Regions from separate parts of the Akkermansia sp. N21169 genome, predicted to be linked through region 1. Evidence: riboswitches for the same ligand, from Rfam matches in the RefSeq annotation. Region 1 holds a riboswitch; each other region holds the start of a gene.
What was found. Region 1 has a riboswitch for cobalamin ahead of QET40_RS06240 (ribonucleoside triphosphate reductase). Riboswitches for the same ligand answer to the same signal wherever they lie in the genome.
Positions count from the first base shown of each region.

Region 2: linked by a shared signal. The riboswitch ahead of QET40_RS03685 (autotransporter outer membrane beta-barrel domain-containing protein) and the one ahead of QET40_RS06240 (ribonucleoside triphosphate reductase) in region 1 are both predicted to bind cobalamin.
Region 3: linked by a shared signal. The riboswitch ahead of QET40_RS11135 (sirohydrochlorin cobaltochelatase) and the one ahead of QET40_RS06240 (ribonucleoside triphosphate reductase) in region 1 are both predicted to bind cobalamin.
Region 4: linked by a shared signal. The riboswitch ahead of QET40_RS06555 (TonB-dependent receptor) and the one ahead of QET40_RS06240 (ribonucleoside triphosphate reductase) in region 1 are both predicted to bind cobalamin.

Region 1 is NZ_JARWNC010000037.1:121,174-125,741, reverse strand. Features, by position in the region: gene QET40_RS06245 (anaerobic ribonucleoside-triphosphate reductase activating protein) at 1-497, opposite strand, end outside; partial or broken gene QET40_RS06240 (ribonucleoside triphosphate reductase) at 610-2,925, opposite strand; cobalamin riboswitch at 3,156-3,282, opposite strand; gene QET40_RS06235 (LamG-like jellyroll fold domain-containing protein) at 3,499-4,494, opposite strand.
Region 2 is NZ_JARWNC010000032.1:44,524-49,091, forward strand. Features, by position in the region: gene QET40_RS03675 (carbohydrate porin) at 1-637, opposite strand, end outside; gene QET40_RS03680 (metal-dependent transcriptional regulator) at 1,064-1,450, shown strand; cobalamin riboswitch at 1,645-1,795, shown strand; gene QET40_RS03685 (autotransporter outer membrane beta-barrel domain-containing protein) at 1,829-4,568, shown strand, end outside.
Region 3 is NZ_JARWNC010000041.1:117,219-121,786, forward strand. Features, by position in the region: gene QET40_RS11130 (alpha amylase C-terminal domain-containing protein) at 1-1,796, shown strand, start outside; cobalamin riboswitch at 1,895-2,096, shown strand; gene QET40_RS11135 (sirohydrochlorin cobaltochelatase) at 2,330-3,241, shown strand; gene cobI (precorrin-2 C(20)-methyltransferase) at 3,248-3,952, shown strand; gene QET40_RS11145 (hypothetical protein) at 3,949-4,568, shown strand, end outside.
Region 4 is NZ_JARWNC010000038.1:6,725-11,292, reverse strand. Features, by position in the region: gene QET40_RS06555 (TonB-dependent receptor) at 1-1,530, opposite strand, end outside; cobalamin riboswitch at 1,566-1,698, opposite strand; gene QET40_RS06550 (polysaccharide deacetylase family protein) at 1,877-3,307, opposite strand; gene QET40_RS06545 (hypothetical protein) at 3,394-4,568, opposite strand, start outside.

The DNA.
Region 1 (4,568 bases):
TCAAAGGGGAATTCGCTGCCGATTAAATACTGCAACGTTTTGCCGAAAGCGGCGAACAAGTTTGCGGAACATCCGCCGGTGATGTTGGCAAACTCGTCGGACGGAGCTTTGTAATCCAGGGCAATGTAGTTGACAAGGCCCTGTTCGACAAGGAATCGAACGGTGTCGGGGCGGGTACCGTTTGTATCCATTTTCACCTCGTATCCGAGGGATTGAGCAAGCCGGCATATTTCCGGAAGATCAGGGCAGAGAGAACATTCTCCGCCCGATAGGACGACTCCGTCGAGGAATCCTGCACGTGTCTTCAGGAATTCTTCCAGAGATTTTTCCCGGAGATGGCTGGGAAAGGCTGCCTTCGCCTTACAGCCTTTCGCCAGGTCTGCGTTGTAGCAGTACCGGCAGCGCATGTTGCAGCCGCCGAACCACAGGATGCAGGCCGCCTTCCCCGGGTAGTCCAGAAGGGTGAGCGGAGTAATGTCCTCAATGCCCTGATGCATGCCTCCCAATAACGATACGGTTATGTGCGGGAAAAGGGATGATTGGTGGGAATTAGGCGCTTTGGGCGTTCCTGGTAGATTGGCAGGAACAGGTATCCGGTTGTGGGATGGGTTCCAGGAAGTGCTTTCTGTCGTGGAATTCTCCCTGTTTGCCGGCATTGAATGTTTCCACGGGGCGGTGATAGCCCATGACTCGGGTGTAAACTGTGCAGCGGGTGCGTTCTTCCGTGTGGAGGGCTAGTATTTCTTCTTGTTTCATGATGGTGATTGTTTTTGGGTTAGGGGTAAGGGGGAATTGGATCGGAGGAGGGATTCAGTCCAAGGTATCGGCAGTGTCCGATGCATGCCTGGCCAGGATTTCTTCGTCGCAGTAGGGGCAGTATTCGTGTTCCCCTTGCAGGTATCCGTGGCGGGAGCATACCGAGAAGAGGGGGGTAACCGTCAGGTAGGGGAGGCGGAAGTTGGTGAGTACTTTGCGAACGAGGTCTCGGCAGGCTTCGGGGGAGCTGATTCCTTCATTCATGTACATATGAAAGACGGTGCCTCCCGTGTAGCAGCATTGGAGGTCATCCTGGAGGGTGAGGGCCTGGAAGAGGTCGGACGTGAAATTGGCGGGAAGTTGGGAACTGTTCGAGTAGTACCGTTTCCCGACGGGGCCTTGCTGGATAATATCCGGATAGCGCTTGGCATCTTCGCGGGCGAAGCGGTGCGTGGTGCCTTCGGCCGGGGTTGCTTCCAGGTTGTAGAGGTTGCCGGTTTCCTCTTGGAAGAGGCGTATTTTATCCCGCATGAATTCCAGGATTTCCCGGGCCATGGCAATGCCTTGGCCGGTGCTGATGTCCATGGTATCGTTGGAGAAATTCCTCAGGAGTTCATTCATTCCGTTGACGCCGATGGTGGAGAAATGGTTGCGGAATCCGGGCAGATAGCGCCGGGTATAGGGATAGAGTCCGCGGTCATAGAGTTCCTGAATGAATGTGCGTTTTTTTTCCAGAGTGGATTTGGCCAGTTCCATGAGCCGGGAAAGGTGTTTGAAGAGGTTTTCCCTGTTTTGCTTGTAGAGGTAGCCGAGGCGGGCCAGGTTGATAGTGACGACGCCGATGGAGCCCGTCATTTCCGCAGAGCCGAACAGGCCTCCTCCGCGCTTGAGCAGTTCTCTCAGGTCGAGCTGCAGGCGGCAGCACATGGATCTTACGGCATCGGGTTTGTAGGCGCGTTCATCGGGAATTTTATTGCCGTTTTCGTCACGGGTATATTGACTGCCGATGAAGTTCTGGAAATAGGAAGAACCTATCTTGGCGGCATTTTCGAAGAGTAGGGGGACATTGGGGTTGTCCCAGTCGAAATCTTCCGTGATGTTGACGGTAGGGATGGGAAAGGTGAACGGTTGTCCGGTGCTGTCCCCTTCCGTGAGGACTTCGTAGAAAGCTTTGTTAATCAGGTCCATTTCAGGCTGGAAATGTTTGAACGTCATCTTCTCCGGAGATTCAGCCCCTCGTTCCCGGGCAAGAGCGTCAAGCCGGGGATCGTTGATTCCTTCAAGCAGGTGTTTACCTCCGCTGAAGGGGACTTGTTCGCGCAAGTCACGGGGTACCGTCCAGTCGATGGTTACATTGGTGAAGGGAGACTGTCCCCAGCGAGATGGCACGTTCAGGTTGTAAACGAATCCCCGTATGGCTTTTTTCAAGACCTGGAACGAGGGTTGATCTTTGAAGACATAGGGAGCCAGGAAGGTATCGAAGGAGCTGAAAGCCTGGGCTCCCGCCCATTCGCTTTGGAGGATTCCCAGGAAGTTTGCCATTTGTCCGAGAGCTTCCTTCAGATGTTTCGGGGGGCGGCTGTTCACTCGTGAACGGACGCCGTTGAACCCTTCGTTGAGAAGATTCCGCAGGCTCCAGCCGGCACAATAGCCTGTCAAACAATCCAGATCGTGGATATGGTAGTCACCGTTGCGATGGGCTGCTCCTTCCTCTTCCGAGTACACTTGGTCGAGCCAGTAATTGGCAATGACCTTGCCGGCGGTATTGTTGATCAGGCCGGCATTGGAATAGGTCGTGTTGGAGTTGGCCGCGATGCGCCAGTCCGTCCGTCCGATGTATTCTTCAACGGTTTGTTTGCAATCGACATAAGTATTGCCGTGGTAAATGCCTCCTATTTGTTCTCGCTGCATCTTGTGCAGGAAACGGTAGGTGATAAAAGAACGAGCCGTCTCGAAACATCCGCACTTGAACAAGGTTCGTTCGATCAGATCCTGGACTTCTTCTACGGTCACGGATTCACGGGAACCCAGCGATGCGAGGACTCGGACATAGACGAAATCGTCATATTTTGTCCCGGAACTGTGGAAGGCTTTCCGGATTGCTTCCTCGATCTTGTATCCTTGGAAGCTCTCGGATTTACCGTTTCTTTTGATGATTGTGGAGACCATGCGGCGCAGATATTTGAAGGTGGCGTAAGAGACGCATCGCGCGGCATGTACACACGACATCCCCGGGAAGGGGATGGGGCGGGTACAAAAGAAAACAAATACAAAAAAGAATTGCGGAGGTGGGGATAGCTTGGAGGATCCATTCAGATTGCCTTTGCCGACCGGTTGCCGGAATTCCGATTCGTACGCGCATCCTTTCGCGAGATGGTGATACTATGGTTGCCCAGGTCGTCTTCTGGCTTCCGGTTCTTGACCATGTTTTTCGGGATGAACTTCCCACTTCCTCTCGGGAGCAGTGTCCACTCCGGGATCAACCGGTTACAGCGGCGCGTCCGCGACGGATTTTCACCGTCTTCCGTTACCTGTGCTGGAGCGGTTTCTACATCAATCAAGCGCGAGGATGCAAGAGAATTTTCTCATTTTGTATGTAAATATTATCATGCATACAATATATTGTAGTTTATAGAGAAAACCTGACTTGAATTGTGTGAGGCGCATTTGGCGGTTTTATCGAAGTATGAACAACCGGATAATTCGGGCGTAGGATAGGGATGAAAATTCACTTCAAATGGGTCAACGCTTGTTCGGTACAGCAGAGTCCTCTTTCGATGGCGTCTTGAAAAAGAGAAGGGAAGGCTCCGTGTCCTCAATTGTTTTTATTATTTTTTGGATTTCGACGGTTTTGTCGAATTGCTTCTTCTGAGCATATTGGGCTTGTTGCTGGAGAATTGTTTTCAAATAAGCCTTCTTGATTTGTTCTCCCTGTTGCTCTTTCTGAATTGTGTAGGCCGTGGCAAGGCGGAGAACTTCCCGGGGAAGCTTTTCTTCCTTGACCGGAGAATCAGGAGATTTGACGATATTCTGGATCAGTGTAACGGTGGCGAAGTCCTGTTTCTTGACGTACTTTTGCTGAATTTTCTGGAGAGAAGCGATGTATTTGTTTCTCAGGATGTCACTGCGCGAATGGAACATTTTTGAGAACTCCGGCATGAGCGGCATGTCGGCGAAGAGAGAACCTGGCGGAACGGCATCGTTGTAGAAATTGACGTTGTTGATTTTTATCGTGCCGCTCATGGTATGGACTTTTCCGAATGCTTGACCGAACTGGGCGCCAGTAAGGGCCGGATGTTTCGGGTTCCAGTTTGTGATGGAACCAGCCATGGAACCGTTGACGTAGATGGAAAGAGTATGTGCGGACAAATCGGAAACGATGCAGAATTTGATCCATTTGTCCGACTGAAGATCCTGACTGGTCAAACCAGTATCGATGAATTTGACATTTCCGGTTTCTTCTCCTCCAAAGGACACGGCGCCATTGATCATATTGTAGAAATAAAGTTTCCCTTGGTCGTTGAATTGCAATTGGAGAGAATGAGTATCGGAACTGTAGTAATTATTATTGGAATACAAGCTCAGAAGCGTTTTCCCATTCGAGTTGGCACAGGAGAGGCTTTTTACGTCGAAGCTGACAGTAAAATTAGCGGGGAAGTCGGTCAATTTTGTATGAAACGGTATAGTGCCGGCGCCAAAACTAGCATAATCGTCACCGGGTTTGTATGTGAAGGTCATATCCCATCCAGTTGCGTTAATGTGTGCTCCTTCCGGTGTGTATTTCCATGAATAAACGGTTACCGCAGCATCGG
Region 2 (4,568 bases), on a different contig from region 1:
CGAACTGTCCGAACGTACTGTTGGCATAGGTATTGGCGTCAAAGTAATTCGTTTGATTGACAATACCTCCCATAATGACGAGACGTCCATCCAGAAACCCTTGGGTGAGAAGAAGTTCGGGAATGTAAAAATACCCGTCCTCGAAAACGTCGCAATTGGCAGGACCACTTGCTCCCCACGAATCGTCAAGAGTCGTACGATGCGTGTGACGGTTCATAGCCACGGAACCGGAAAGCTCGCTCTTGATCCACGTGCCCTGGTGACGGTCGGAAGAAATTAATTGCAAACCGGCTTGTGCGTGCAACTTATACCAGCTCTGGGAAGATGCGGTTTCCGGTGCTGAATGCTGCCCCCGGGTATACAGAAATGCCTGCTCCAGCACAAATTGCAACCTAGCCTTCTCGTAGGCGCTCTTGTGCAAATCCGTCAATGCCCTGGTCAATGCATCATTGGGTATGGGCGTACTCTCATCGCCATATTCATCTCCGAACAAATCAATGTCATTCAGAATGGAGCCTTTGCCTTCGGTGGGGGCCTCCACTACCGGAGCGACGTCGGAAACGGCTGCCGATGCCAAGCCGACCATGCAAAGGCCGGAACAGGTCATCAGGGCGGGTATCAGGTAGCTAGTCTTCATAGTTCGTGCTGTTTCTTTGATAGTATTTGCCGCTTATGCTCCTCCTCCTCACGATCCACCCTTTGGATGGCTGACCCGGTTCCACCGCATCAGACCGAAAGCAGCAATTTCCCGGATTTCGCATGAGAAGGAGTCACGCAACACAGCAAAGTTAGCTTTGACTAACATTTAGTCAACTCTTTTCCTCGCCCCCCCTCTGAAACACCCTTGATCGCCCTTCTCTTTTCAAATACATAATACCATTATTATTAAATATTTATATGTAATCCATGCAGTAAAATTCTCCAGAAATAAAAATTAGTTCAATCTAATTTAAGACATTTGAAAGATCGGTTTCCATCGATATTCAGATGGATTTCAGAAGAAAAAATTGACTTCGAGTGTCTCGATCCCTAGTGTTGTTAGATAAACCTAACACTTGTTCTCATGCGCAAAAAAATCTCCACACTGGAACTGAGCAACAGCCTGGAAGACTATCTGGAAGCAATCCGCCACATTGAGCTGGAAAAAGGATGTGCCACGGTAGGAGATATATCCGACGCGTTGACCGTTACAAAACCTTCTGTTTCGCTTGCCATGAAACAACTAAAAGAACGGGGACTGGTGGCATACGAACAATACTGCCCCATCACGCTCACCCGGGAAGGCCGGAAACAAGCCGATCGCGTCATCTCTTGCCACAACATGGTGAAAGAATTTCTTATGAGCAAGATGGACATGGAAGAAGCGCGTGCGGATGAAGTTGCCTGTGGCATTGAGCATATCATGTCTCTGGAAGAAATTTCCCGGTTTCAATTCCTCTCCAGGAATTGACGGCAGCTGGATTGGAGGGCGTATTTGACATCCGCCAGATGAAGCCTGCGCATGGTTTAATCACAGGATATCACGGAAATTACCATTCTATTTCCCGGAAATAGTCCAGCATGATTCATATTCCCGCATATCACTCACAATCAGCAATATAATACATTCTCTACTTTAGGATTGTAACGGATGTCAAATCCGTTATCATGACATTCCTCTCTGGGAAGTCCGTCGCACGGACAGGGAATAGATGGGGAATCCGGTGTAAATCCGGAGCGGTACCGCCACTGTATGTGGGTTCCATGCCAAGGAATTCATGAAGCCAGATCGCCAGCCTGAGAGTTATTACTAACCGCCGGCGGGTTTTCCGGCAGTCTAGACCAAACCATGAATTATACTCCAGCGCTTCACTTGCTTGAAGCTCATCATGACGGGTTACCTTCCCTGAAAGGCAACGACGCATCTTCGTACCCATTCGGGAACGAACCGGCCTGCTCCTCCGGAATGCCCAGTCATTCCCGCCGCAGTGCCAGAACTATCCTCTGCGGACTAGCCCTGTCCCTTGCCGCTTCCGGCATGGTCGTGTCTGCCCATGCAGAAGATATCACCTCCCCGCTAGTAGTTGATGGAGCAGGAAATTATTCCTCTCCAATAACAGCTTACGGGTATACCCAACCCATCGGTACGATCAGTTCGACCATTTCGGCAACATCGTCCGCACATTATGCCTATGGGATCAGTGCCTCCAGTGCCATCAGTATTGATACCATCACGTCCAGTGCATCGATCAGTGCTTCAGTATCCGGGAACTACGCTTATGCCATCGCTACAACCTCGGGCGGGATCTCCATCCGGGATTCTATAGCCGGAGCCATCACCGCAAGCGTCAACAACGAAACTACCGGTGCCTCCGCGTACGGCTATGGAATTTACGCCAAATCCGGAGATATCGCCCTGGGAGGCATCCAGGCTAGCGGGAAAATCATCGTTGCCACCCCCCAACCGGAAAAGGCGGGCCGCCTCTACGGTATCTCCACCGAAAACGGCAGCATAGGTATTACCGGCTCCATCGACGGTACCGTCAAAGTGCTGGGCCATGGCACGACAGTTTACGGGCTGTGGGCTAAAACGGGAGATATCACCCTCGATTCCATCGGAAGTACGGGCAACATTGACGTCACGGGCAATTTCTCCTCATACGGCATGTATGCCAAAACCGGTTTAACTATCAAGAACGCCATTGCAGGAAATATCTCCGTCACATCGGAAACCGGCAATGTTGCCTATGCCTTGACGGCATTGAGCAATGACTCGACCATCCGCAGTAATCTTGTCATCGGATCCATCGCATCGACATCCAACATTTCCGTACAAACCGGGGGGTTTGAAGCCTGCGCTCTAAGCGCTTCCTATGGTTTCCTGGTCTTGGGGGACATCACCGTTGGCGATATGCCCGGTATCATTACCGTCAACAAACTGGGCAATATGGACGGCCATATTCATGTACAGTCCAAGAGCGAAGATATATCCAAGCGCCTTTCCGCCGTTGGTCTTGCCGCTCAATGGGGTATTATCACCGGAGACTTCGGGGAAGGCTCCAGTCTGACCGTTGAAAGTGCGGGAGCGGATGCTTTTGCCTTCTTCACGGGTAAAGACGGCGGATCCATGGCTGTCAATACTATCGCGACACTGGAAATTGGATCCGTCAATGGCAACATTTCTACATCGGCAGTCTCCGGCATCTCCGGAGCCATATATTCCGAAAGCAGCGTCACCATGGGAAATCTCGGAATCAACGGTTCCATCACGGCTTCCTCCTCGGACAAAGCCGCCGCATATGCCATATATTCCCATGGGCGCCTTACAACTGGGAAACTTGACGGGACCGTCCGGGCTACAACAGGAGGGGATTATTCCTTCGCAATTATGGGGCTTGGTATTACCACGGAAATTGGCGAACATGCCCAAATCTCCGCCACGGGAGCAGAGGGCTCCGACAAAGTTTATGCCTTGTTCAGCGGTTGTTACCAGCAAAATTTCGCTTCATCGGGCCAGATAATCGACGCAGCCAGCAGACAACTGAACATCTACAACCTGGCGGATATCCTGACACTCCACGCCGGTGCCCAAATTGACGGCATTGTCGAACTGGGAGGATCCGGCGACGGCCAGGATGCCATCAATCTCCTGGGAGGCACGACCGATTCCAAGGGTGTTTTCGACTACGACATCCGAACAACTATCAACATGGCTGAAAATCGTGGCGATACCGTTTCCTATGTTCGAATGGCTGTAGGAGCGGATCATACCCCCGCCCACTGGGAAATCACCGGACAAAGAGACTTGGTCAATGAACTGAACATTGGAGTCGGTTCCTCGCTGACCTCCTCCGATCTATCATTCCTGTGCGACGGAGCAAGTATCACCAACCAAGGAACCATCAACAGTACGGGAACAATCCACGTATCTGACGGACAAACATTTACAACAGGCAACCTGATCCTTTTCGGCAGTATCCTGACTCCCGTTTCCACCGGACTAAGCAGCAGCATCACCGTCACAGCCGATGCCGGAGCCGGATTGGGCACCACCATCGCAAATACGGGTGATACTACATGGTATATCAACGCCGAGCAGATTTTCGACGGTCAAAAAGCCTTATTCTCCCAGCTGATCAATGGGTTCAACCCAGACGATTACACGCTTTCCTACCTGCTTTCCGGCAAAATCCTCGCCGGTACCGACAAGCCGGTGGAAATTCCCGACGGCTCCAATGTCCAAATCGGAGAAGGATCTACGATCATCGTCGATTCGATCAAGGGAGATGCCTCCCTGACTCTCTCGGGAGGGACGGCGGATTTGTCCCAGTCAAACATGACGAGCGTGACCTCCAGCCAGGTTAGCGGCGAAAGCGGCAACCTCATCATGGGCAATGGACAGGAAATGGTCTGGAATGCCGCCGGAACGGCCGGTTACAGCATCTCCGGCTCCGATAGTTCCACTCCTGCCGGTAAATTGACCGTTAAGGCCAATAACGGTACGGTCAAGGCAACAGGCAGCTACATCGTTCAAGAAGCCGTCATCGACCAGTCTACGCTGGAACTGGACGGAAAGGATGCCATGTTGG
Region 3 (4,568 bases), on a different contig from region 1:
AATGGGCTCCCGGTGCGAGGGAACTTTATCTCATCGGTGACTTCAACGGCTGGAACCGCACTTCCCACCCGATGACACGCAACAACCGCGGTGTCTGGGAAATCCGCCTGCCCTCCGATTCCCTGATCCACGAACAGAGAGTCAAAGTCCATGTCATCGGAGCCGACGGAGAGAACAAGGACCGTATCCCCGCGTGGATCCATAGAGCCGTTCAAAACCCGGATACCTATGACTTTTCCGGCCAGATATGGGATCCGTCAACACCATACGACTGGCAAACTCCCCAGTTCGACCCCTCGCGCATCGACACACCCATAATCTATGAGGCCCATGTCGGCATGTCGGGGGAAGAAGAACGCATCCACAGCTACCGTGAATTTGCCGACCATGTCCTTCCGCGCATCTCCGACGGCGGGTATAACACCATCCAGCTGATGGCTATCCAGGAACACCCGTATTACGGTTCCTTCGGCTACCATGTCTCCTCCTTTTTCGCACCTTCTTCCAGATTCGGTACACCGGACGATCTCAAGTACCTCATCGACAAGGCACACGGCCTTGGCATTGCCGTCCTCCTCGACATTGTTCACTCCCACGCCGTCAAGAATGAGGCCGAAGGGCTCAGCAACTTCGACGGTTCCGGCGGACAATATTTCCTCTCCGGTCAACGCGGACACCACCCTGACTGGGACTCGTGCTGTTTCGATTACGGACGCAACGAAGTCATTCAGTTCCTCCTCTCCAATGCACGGTGGTGGCTGGATGAATTCCACTTCGACGGATTCCGTTTCGACGGAATCACCTCCATGCTCTACTTCCACCGAGGACATGAACCATTCGACAACCTAGGAGCCTACTTCGGCCCCTCCGTCGACCACGATGCCGTAGCCTACCTTCAACTCGCCAACACCCTCATCCAGTCCGTCAAGCCGGGAGCAATCGTCATCGCGGAAGACATGTCCGGCATGCCCGGACTCTGCCGCCCCATCGACGAAGGAGGCATCGGCTTCACCCATCGCCTCGCCATGGGCATCCCCGACTACTGGATCAAACTCATCAAAGAAAAGAAGGATGAAGAGTGGCGCATGGGCGATATGTGGTACACCCTCTCCAACCGCCGCCATGGCGAACCTCATATCGCCTACTGCGAAAGCCATGACCAGGCCCTTGTCGGCGACAAGACCCTTGCCTTCCGCCTCATGGATGCCGACATGTACTGGTCCATGAGCAAAGATCAGAAAAGCATCGTCGTCGACCGCGGCATCGCCCTGCACAAAATGATCCGCCTCGTTTCCCTCGCCGCCGGCGGTGAAGGCTGGCTCACCTTCATGGGCAATGAATTCGGCCACCCGGAATGGATCGACTTCCCTCGGGAAGGCAACAACTGGTCCTACCAATACTGCCGCCGCCAATGGACGCTTGTCGACAATCCCTCTCTGAAATTCGACTTCCTCCGGGAATTCGATAAAGCCATGGTGCATATGGCGGAACAGAGTCGCCTGCTGACCGTTTCCAACGCCTACCCTCTCAACATCGACGAAACCAACCAAGTGCTCGCCTTCCGCCGGGGCAAATTGATCTTCATCTTCAACTGGTCCGGCGACAAGGCCCTGCCCGACTATCTCCTGCCCGTTGATGAAGAAGGAGAATGGCGCATCATCCTTGACACCGATGATCTCCGCTTTGGCGGATTCGGGCGTCAGGATAACGCCATCCACCACTTCACCGCCAACGGTAAGCTCTCTCTCTACCTCCTTCCGCGCACCGCCATCGTCCTCCAGCGAACGGGAAGGTAAAAACATCTTTGCTCCGAATCATCACCAACCGTCTCAAATGGTTTTCATCATTTGAGACGGCTTTGTTTTTCCTGTAAAGAAGAAAATACCATCCAACACAGTTGACTTGGAGGCATGATTTCTCTATCACTTTCGCCAAGCAACGGGGAATTCCGTGAGAACCGGAAACAGTCGCGCTGCGGTATCGGGTTACGACTCTTCAAGGCGGTCACACGCTTAAGCCAGTCCCGCAAGGGGTGAAGGCGAAGAGAAGAAATGAAGCCCGGAGTCCGAATATCCGTTATGACCACATAGACTATTCAACGCATGATTGATCCAAACACTCTTCTGAAGAAGGGCTTACCTCCTTGTTTCGCCCTGTCGCCGTCACCCTGGGCACAGACTCTACCGCCATCGCTGACGAACCTTGCCGTTGTTGGTTAAGGGCTTTTGCAACCGACATTTTTTTGCTGGGTCTTCACCTCATGATTGAGGGGTTGCCTTGTCTGATTTCTTTATTCGTAAAACACCCGTTCTTTGAATCCCATTTTACCATGATCCTCCGCTTCTTCAAAACCCTTTGCATCCTCGCCACCGCCAGCCTTGGTACTTCCATGCTCCCCGCCCAGACTCCAATCGACCGGGACGGTCTCCTCATCGTCGCCTTCGGAACAAGCCATCAAAAAGCTTTGACGTCCTACACCAGTACGGAGAAAACACTCACAACCTGTTTCCCGGCAGATAAAACATCCTGGGCTTACACCTCCGACATCATCCGCCACAAGATCGCCAAAGAAGGCCGCCCTGTTCCGTCTATCCAGGAAAGCCTTAAAATGCTCTCGGACAAAGGCGTCAAAACCCTCTGCGTCCAGTCGCTCCACATGGCAGCCGGAGAAGAATTCTCCCAAATGGAACGCACGATTCAGCGTTATCTGGAGCACAATCCCGGGGCATTTGAAAAAGTTTTGATCGGTCGCCCCCTGCTGGAAAGCAACCGCGATATGCAGGAAGTGGTCACCGCCATCCTCACGGAGTTCCCTCAGGAACGCAAGGCAGACGAAGCCATTGTTCTGATGGGGCACGGTCAGAAGGAAGGCCGCGCCGACCTCGTGTTCGCTGCCGTGCAAACCGAGCTTCACCGGAAGGATCCCAAGGCATTCCTGGCCACAGTCGAAGGAACAACGGGGTTCGATTCCATCCTTGCCGAACTGAAGAAGCTCCAGAAACAGGGGCTCAAAACCGTATGGCTGGCACCTTTCATGATCGTTGCTGGCGACCACGCCACGAATGACCTCGCCGGAGACGAAGAAGACTCCTGGGCAAGCGTCCTGAAGAAGGAGGGCTTCGAAGTCAAATTGAACCTCAAGGGACTGGGCGAACTGCAAGGCATCCGTAATGTCTTCCTGCGCCACGCCCGCGAAACGACGGACAACATCCTGGTCGTCAAAAAAGGAATGAAAGAATAAACATCTATGCAACTCGGCACATTTTACGGCGTGGGCATCGGCCCCGGAAACCCAGAGTACCTGACGCTTCGCGCCGCAAGGGTTCTCGCGGAAGTAGACATCATCTTCACAGTAACGGGGCCCAACACGGAAACCAGCATTTCGTCCTCCGTTGTCGAATCGCTGGGAGCCATCAAGGGCACCATCGTCCCCCTGCTCTTCTCCATGTCGCGCGACAAGACGGATCGCGAGCTTCACATCGCTGCCAACGCCATGATTATTGCCCAACAGCTGGAGGAAGGCAAAAACTGTGCCTTTGCCACGCTGGGCGACGCCATGACCTACAGCACATTCGGATATATCCTCAAGTTGTTGCAGACACAAATGCCCGGATTGAAGACGGAGGTCGTACCGGGCATTACCTCGTATTGCACGCTCTCTTCACTCTCCCAAACGGTGCTTGTGGAGAATGGTGAAAGCCTGCGCGTCATCCCGGCATTCCGTGCGGAAATGGTCGATCAGCTCGACTTCCCGCCCAATTCAACCACGGTGCTGATGAAAACCTACCGGAGCCGCAATGCTCTCATCCGCAGGGTACTCAATGAACCCGGCACCCGGATCGTCTATGGCGAACGCCTTGGCATGCCCGGACAATTCATCTCCCACAATGGTGAAGAAATCCTGGAACGTCCCGAAGAATACCTCTCCCTGATGATGGTGAAAAAGGCATGAAAAAAGCCTCTCATCTACCCCCCTGGAAACGTCCGTGGCAGTGGTTCTGGCTCGTGCTGGCACTGGCTTCTTCGCTGATTCTGATCCAGACGATGCCGCCCGGCAACAACATGAGGGGAGATGAAATGGACATGCCTTCGCCTGCCGCAGCATCCACAGCGGATTCTCCCAACGTCACCCCCAAAAGGCATGGAAAGGCGGCCTCCAATACCATCGCCACCCCTGCCTCCCCAAAAGCTGAAGGCAGTGAAGGCGGCATGATGAAGAAGCGGCACAGCACCTCTACTACCAACAAAGGATGGTGGAGCAAGGTCGAGCGCAAAGCCTCCGTTATTGGCAAGCTCCTGTTGATGGTGTCTATCGCCGCCATGGTCGGCAGCATTGCGGAAGCACGCAAGTGGCATTTGATTTTCGGCTACATCCTCGGGAGATTCTCGCGCCTGATGCGCCTGCCCGCCATCGTCAGCATCGCCATGCCCACCGCCCTGTATTCCAACACGGCAGCCAACAGCATGCTCGTCAGCAGCCATGCCGAAGGCAAAATCGAACACTCGACGCTGATAGCCGGCGGCATGGCCAACAGCTACCTCTCCTACCTGTCGCACTCCCTGCGCGT
Region 4 (4,568 bases), on a different contig from region 1:
CTTGACGAGACGCTGTTCAATGCCCAGATCGCCGCCAAGGGAACGGGAAATTTTCAAATCAGGGTTGCCGATATACGGCCAGCCTCCTATATTGCAATTCGCGTAGCGTTCCCATTCGGAAGGAGCGCGGAAACCGGAACCAACGGAACCGAAAATTCGAGTCGGAGAATCTTCACGGCCGTTTACTTTCCATGATCCGGCAAAACGCCATGTAGCATTGTTGTTCCAGATGGTGCTGTGTTCCAAACGGCCGACGGCACTGAAATCCAGATAACGGGTCGGAGACCACATCTGTTCGGCAAACCAGGCGAGATTGCTCTCCATTTCGTCGATATCGACGTAATTATTCAAACAGCTGTAATCCGTACGATCCCAGGCCATGCCAAGGATTGTTTTCCATTCCCTATTCCACGTCAATGCATTACGCCATTCCATCTGAAACTTGCTGTGATCCGTCCAGGAGTTTCCGTCGATCAGGTTATCCTTAAAATGACGGTCATAGTACCCCATCATGAAGGTAGTCGACCAGATCTTGTTGATGTTGGAATCCAACGTTGCAGTCAACAAGTTGCTGCGCATATCGAAACGGTCGCGCTCAACAGTCGAACCTGTTGCTCCATAGACTAAACTCGGATTGTCCAATTGCGAATCCATCCGGCGGTAGGTCAAGCTCAACTTGTTGTCCTTGTTAATATCATAGGTCAGGCGCAGAGCTTCCTGCCATTGGCGAAAATCACCGTAATTATTGGCTTGTCCCGGATTGGGGTAGGCATAAGGACCGGAAGCCCCCAAATAATGAAGATCGTTTTCGGTCGTTTCAAAACCGACTCCTACAAAATAGCCCAGTTTTTTGATTTTGCCCTGAGACGTCACCGTTCCCGTATAGGAACCAAAAGAACCAGCCTCGTTGAAAATGGAAAGGGAGGGTTTGCCCGATCCTTCCGGTGTAGAAAGAGCCAAAACGCCGGCATACGAGTTGTTGCCGTAGACGGCCCCTTGAGGTCCTTTGACAAGTTCCGCGCCACCCAAGTCAAAGAGGCTACCCTGGCCATAAAGTTGTCCCGGGCCGGAACCAAGACTGTCGTACGACATGGCATTACGCACATCGGATACGCGCATGCCGTCGATCATCAAAGATGTACCGCCAGCCAAATTAACGCCGCGAACAGTCATGTATCCCATGGAGCCGCGCTGGCCGATACTACCGTCTTCCAGCATATACACGCCAGGAGTACGGGCAAGGGCGCCGGAAAGAGTTTCAATCCCGCGTTCTTCGAAAGCCTTCGGATCAATAATACTCACAGAGACGCCGGAAGACGTGTATGGCACTCCTACATAATGGGAGGAAACAGTCATTTCCGGTAAGACAGCGACAGTCTGGGCAGGTACAGTTTTCTGCTCCTGAGCACCGGCTGGCTGGGTTGCCGACTGATTGTCAGCATTCGCTCCGAGAGAGACTTGGCCTGAAGCCACAAGGGCCAGACCGACAGCAATAGCACCCATTTCGAGTGCTTTTCTATAGCATATCATAGTTGTAACGCCTTAAAACCGGTACTTCGCCGGTCAAATAGGACAACTCCCATGGCTGGTTTTCTGGCTTACGGAAGCATGCTTCCGTTTACAGTTGCGGTACAGCTCCGGATTTTCACCGGTATTCCCCATCTATTGCCTGCCCGTGCCACGGGCTTCCATAGAAGTCTGTGATCCGCTCTATGGCGAATCCATGCCCGCAATCAACACAATTTTATTCCTAAGGTCAACACCAAATTGAAAATTGAACATAGAAGTCTGTGATCCGCTCTATGGCGAATCCATGCCCGCAATCAACACAATTTTATTCCTAAGGTCAACACCAAATTGAAAATTGAAGAGAGTGTTACTTTACAACATTTGCCGGCACATAATGAGACTTGGGTTCCGACACACCGAATTGCCACCGGACACTCTGCGGCTGGGAAGAAGAGAAGGTTTTCCAGGATACGAACACGGTCACGGTATCGACACGGAACGGACGGTTCGCTTTCCAGGAATACATTTTCCGGACGGGATCATAGGAAGCGGGAACTTTACCCAATCCATTGATCATCATCACAATAGAGTCCGGATTTACATCCCGTTCATTACTCAAATCAATCGATATGACGGGAGCTAGATCCGCAATCACGGCATTGGCAGTAGGCTGAACAGTTTGCATAGGAGGAGGAAGCAATGAGGAAGACATGGAGGCAACCGATATGCTTCCTGCCCCGGAATCGGATACCCCCGAAGCCCCCGATTCTCCCAAAGGATGGAACGTCACGGCATTGGCAAAAATCCTCGGATTGTTGCCAAATACGACGTAACGGGGAATCTGCCAATTGTCCGTTTCATGCAAGGTCTTCCTCTGGACGACTGTCACAGCGCCCACGTAACCGTATGTCGGCAGTTTTTCGATCATTTCCGGCGTATGATACCCTCCGGGATAACAGTAGAATTCAATCGGTACATTAAAATTGGCCTGCAGCCACTCCCGAGACTTGCCGATTTCCCGGTCGATCAGAGTGGAATAGGCTTCCTGCCCCTTACGCTGGACTCGCTTCCATGCCGAGGGGTAGAGATGGCTTGTGGAATGGCTTCCGAGAGTAGCCCCGGCACGCACCATTTCCTTAACCTGTTCAATACTCAACGACGCCCCCCGGCCAGTCAAATAATTGGTATAGGGAAACACCGTGAACGGAAATTCCATTTCCTTCAACACCGGAAAGGCGTCCGTATAGAGGCTTTTCCAGCCATCGTCGACCGTGATCATCACACAATACTCCGGAAGGCGACGGTCGCCATTCTTCCATTCCCTGAATTCTTTCAGGGTAATAACGGGCATGCCTGCATCCTTCAATGCCTGCATCTGACGACGGAAAACAGAGGTACGAATACGCATCTCCGTCACAGGTTTTTCCTCGCTAAAATCATGATAGCACAGGATGGCAACCTGAGTCTTGTTCTGATCCACCGGGATTTGGGATGCCTTGGGTATAACGGGCACTTGGACGGCCTGAGTATTGGCTGGAGCCAGCTCCTCGGGGGATACCGGCACCGCAGTCGGGATATTCTCCTCCGCTACGGGTTCCGCAGTCGGAATATTTTCCGAGGCCGGCACAACGGCTGCCCCTCTACCCTCGCCCCGGGACGGAGCAAGAGACGGAACACCGATGAAAACCCCGGGATCCAGAGGAGGTGGTTCAGAAACAGCTCCCGGACATGAATCGACCGCCAGGACAGTACAAACCATACCCAGTGACAACAACCATCCGCGAACGCTTCGTATCATACGGATGAACTACTATGCCTCCTGTCCGCGATCAATGCTTAATTGCGTGCATGCCAACCGTTGCCAATGGCATTCGGACACCGGCATCACTTGCTGTCGAATTTCAGGATTACGCGGTGAGGACGCCATGCGTCGACTATCTCATTTTCCAATTCCTCCCATGTTCTGCCATCGAGAAGCAACTCAACCGGATTCCCCTTTCCATCGCGCTGGATCTGCTGGAGGTAACGACGCAGATTTTTCATTTCTCCTCCGCCACGATCCATGCGAATAAAGAACACGGTAACCAACAAAACACCGGCTTTCATCCTCATCAAGTCCCGTTCGGAACCTTGAGGGGCACCTTCCTGAGTCAAAATCTTCTCCAAGGAAGGAAGGGACAGACTGCTTTTGCGGATTGTACGCGGAACGGAACGGGCCGACAAAGCGATGTCATGTTCGTAATCGAACATGCCTTCCTTTTCCGGCATCACCTCCATGTAGGAAGCCAGTCCCTCGTTCAGCCAATAGATTTTGCCCAAGAACTGCATGACCCAATGGGTCATGATATGGATGGGCTTCAAGTAGGAAAAATCCGGAATCGTCGCTCTCTTTCTCAATTCAATACTAACAGGAAAATCCGGATCCGTCCTATTTAAGCGGACGATAAAATGTGTACCGGAAACCCCGATCATTTCACCGTCGCCTCCCCCGGATTCTTTCCAGCCGGCATCGTCGAAAGAAACTCGTATCACATACCGCACCGGAGGAGCCATTGCCAAGCGAAGGTTAAACGGCAGCGCGGCCAAAGCGGCCAAAGCCGATTCAAACCGGATGAACAAGGCATCCAGCTCCGTACGATCCAAAGGTTTGGGAGATTCTATCCGGAAATGATCGGACTCATAGACGCTGTACCCGTCCAGCTGCTGAAGGACCTTGAACATAATGACGCCATCATATCCCGACTTTTTCGGCCACGGATCCATCCAATTGGTCGGCACAACCTTCTTGTCAGTACTCGTATCCGTTACTTGCTGCGGCTGAGGGAACTGGTCCTCCGGAGGAGGTCCTTCCCCATCGCGAGAACGGCGCAGCCATTCATCGGCATAGGCATTGTCCACTCCGGACAAAATCTTACGGGGAATCGTTACCCGCCTCCCGTCGGCCAGCAGGATATCCAATTCAGCATCGCGTACCTCGACCAGGTTTCCCGCAATCGTCGCTCCGTTTCCATTAGTCCACACCCTGGCTTCAAGCACGGAGCTTGCAGCCACAATGCCGG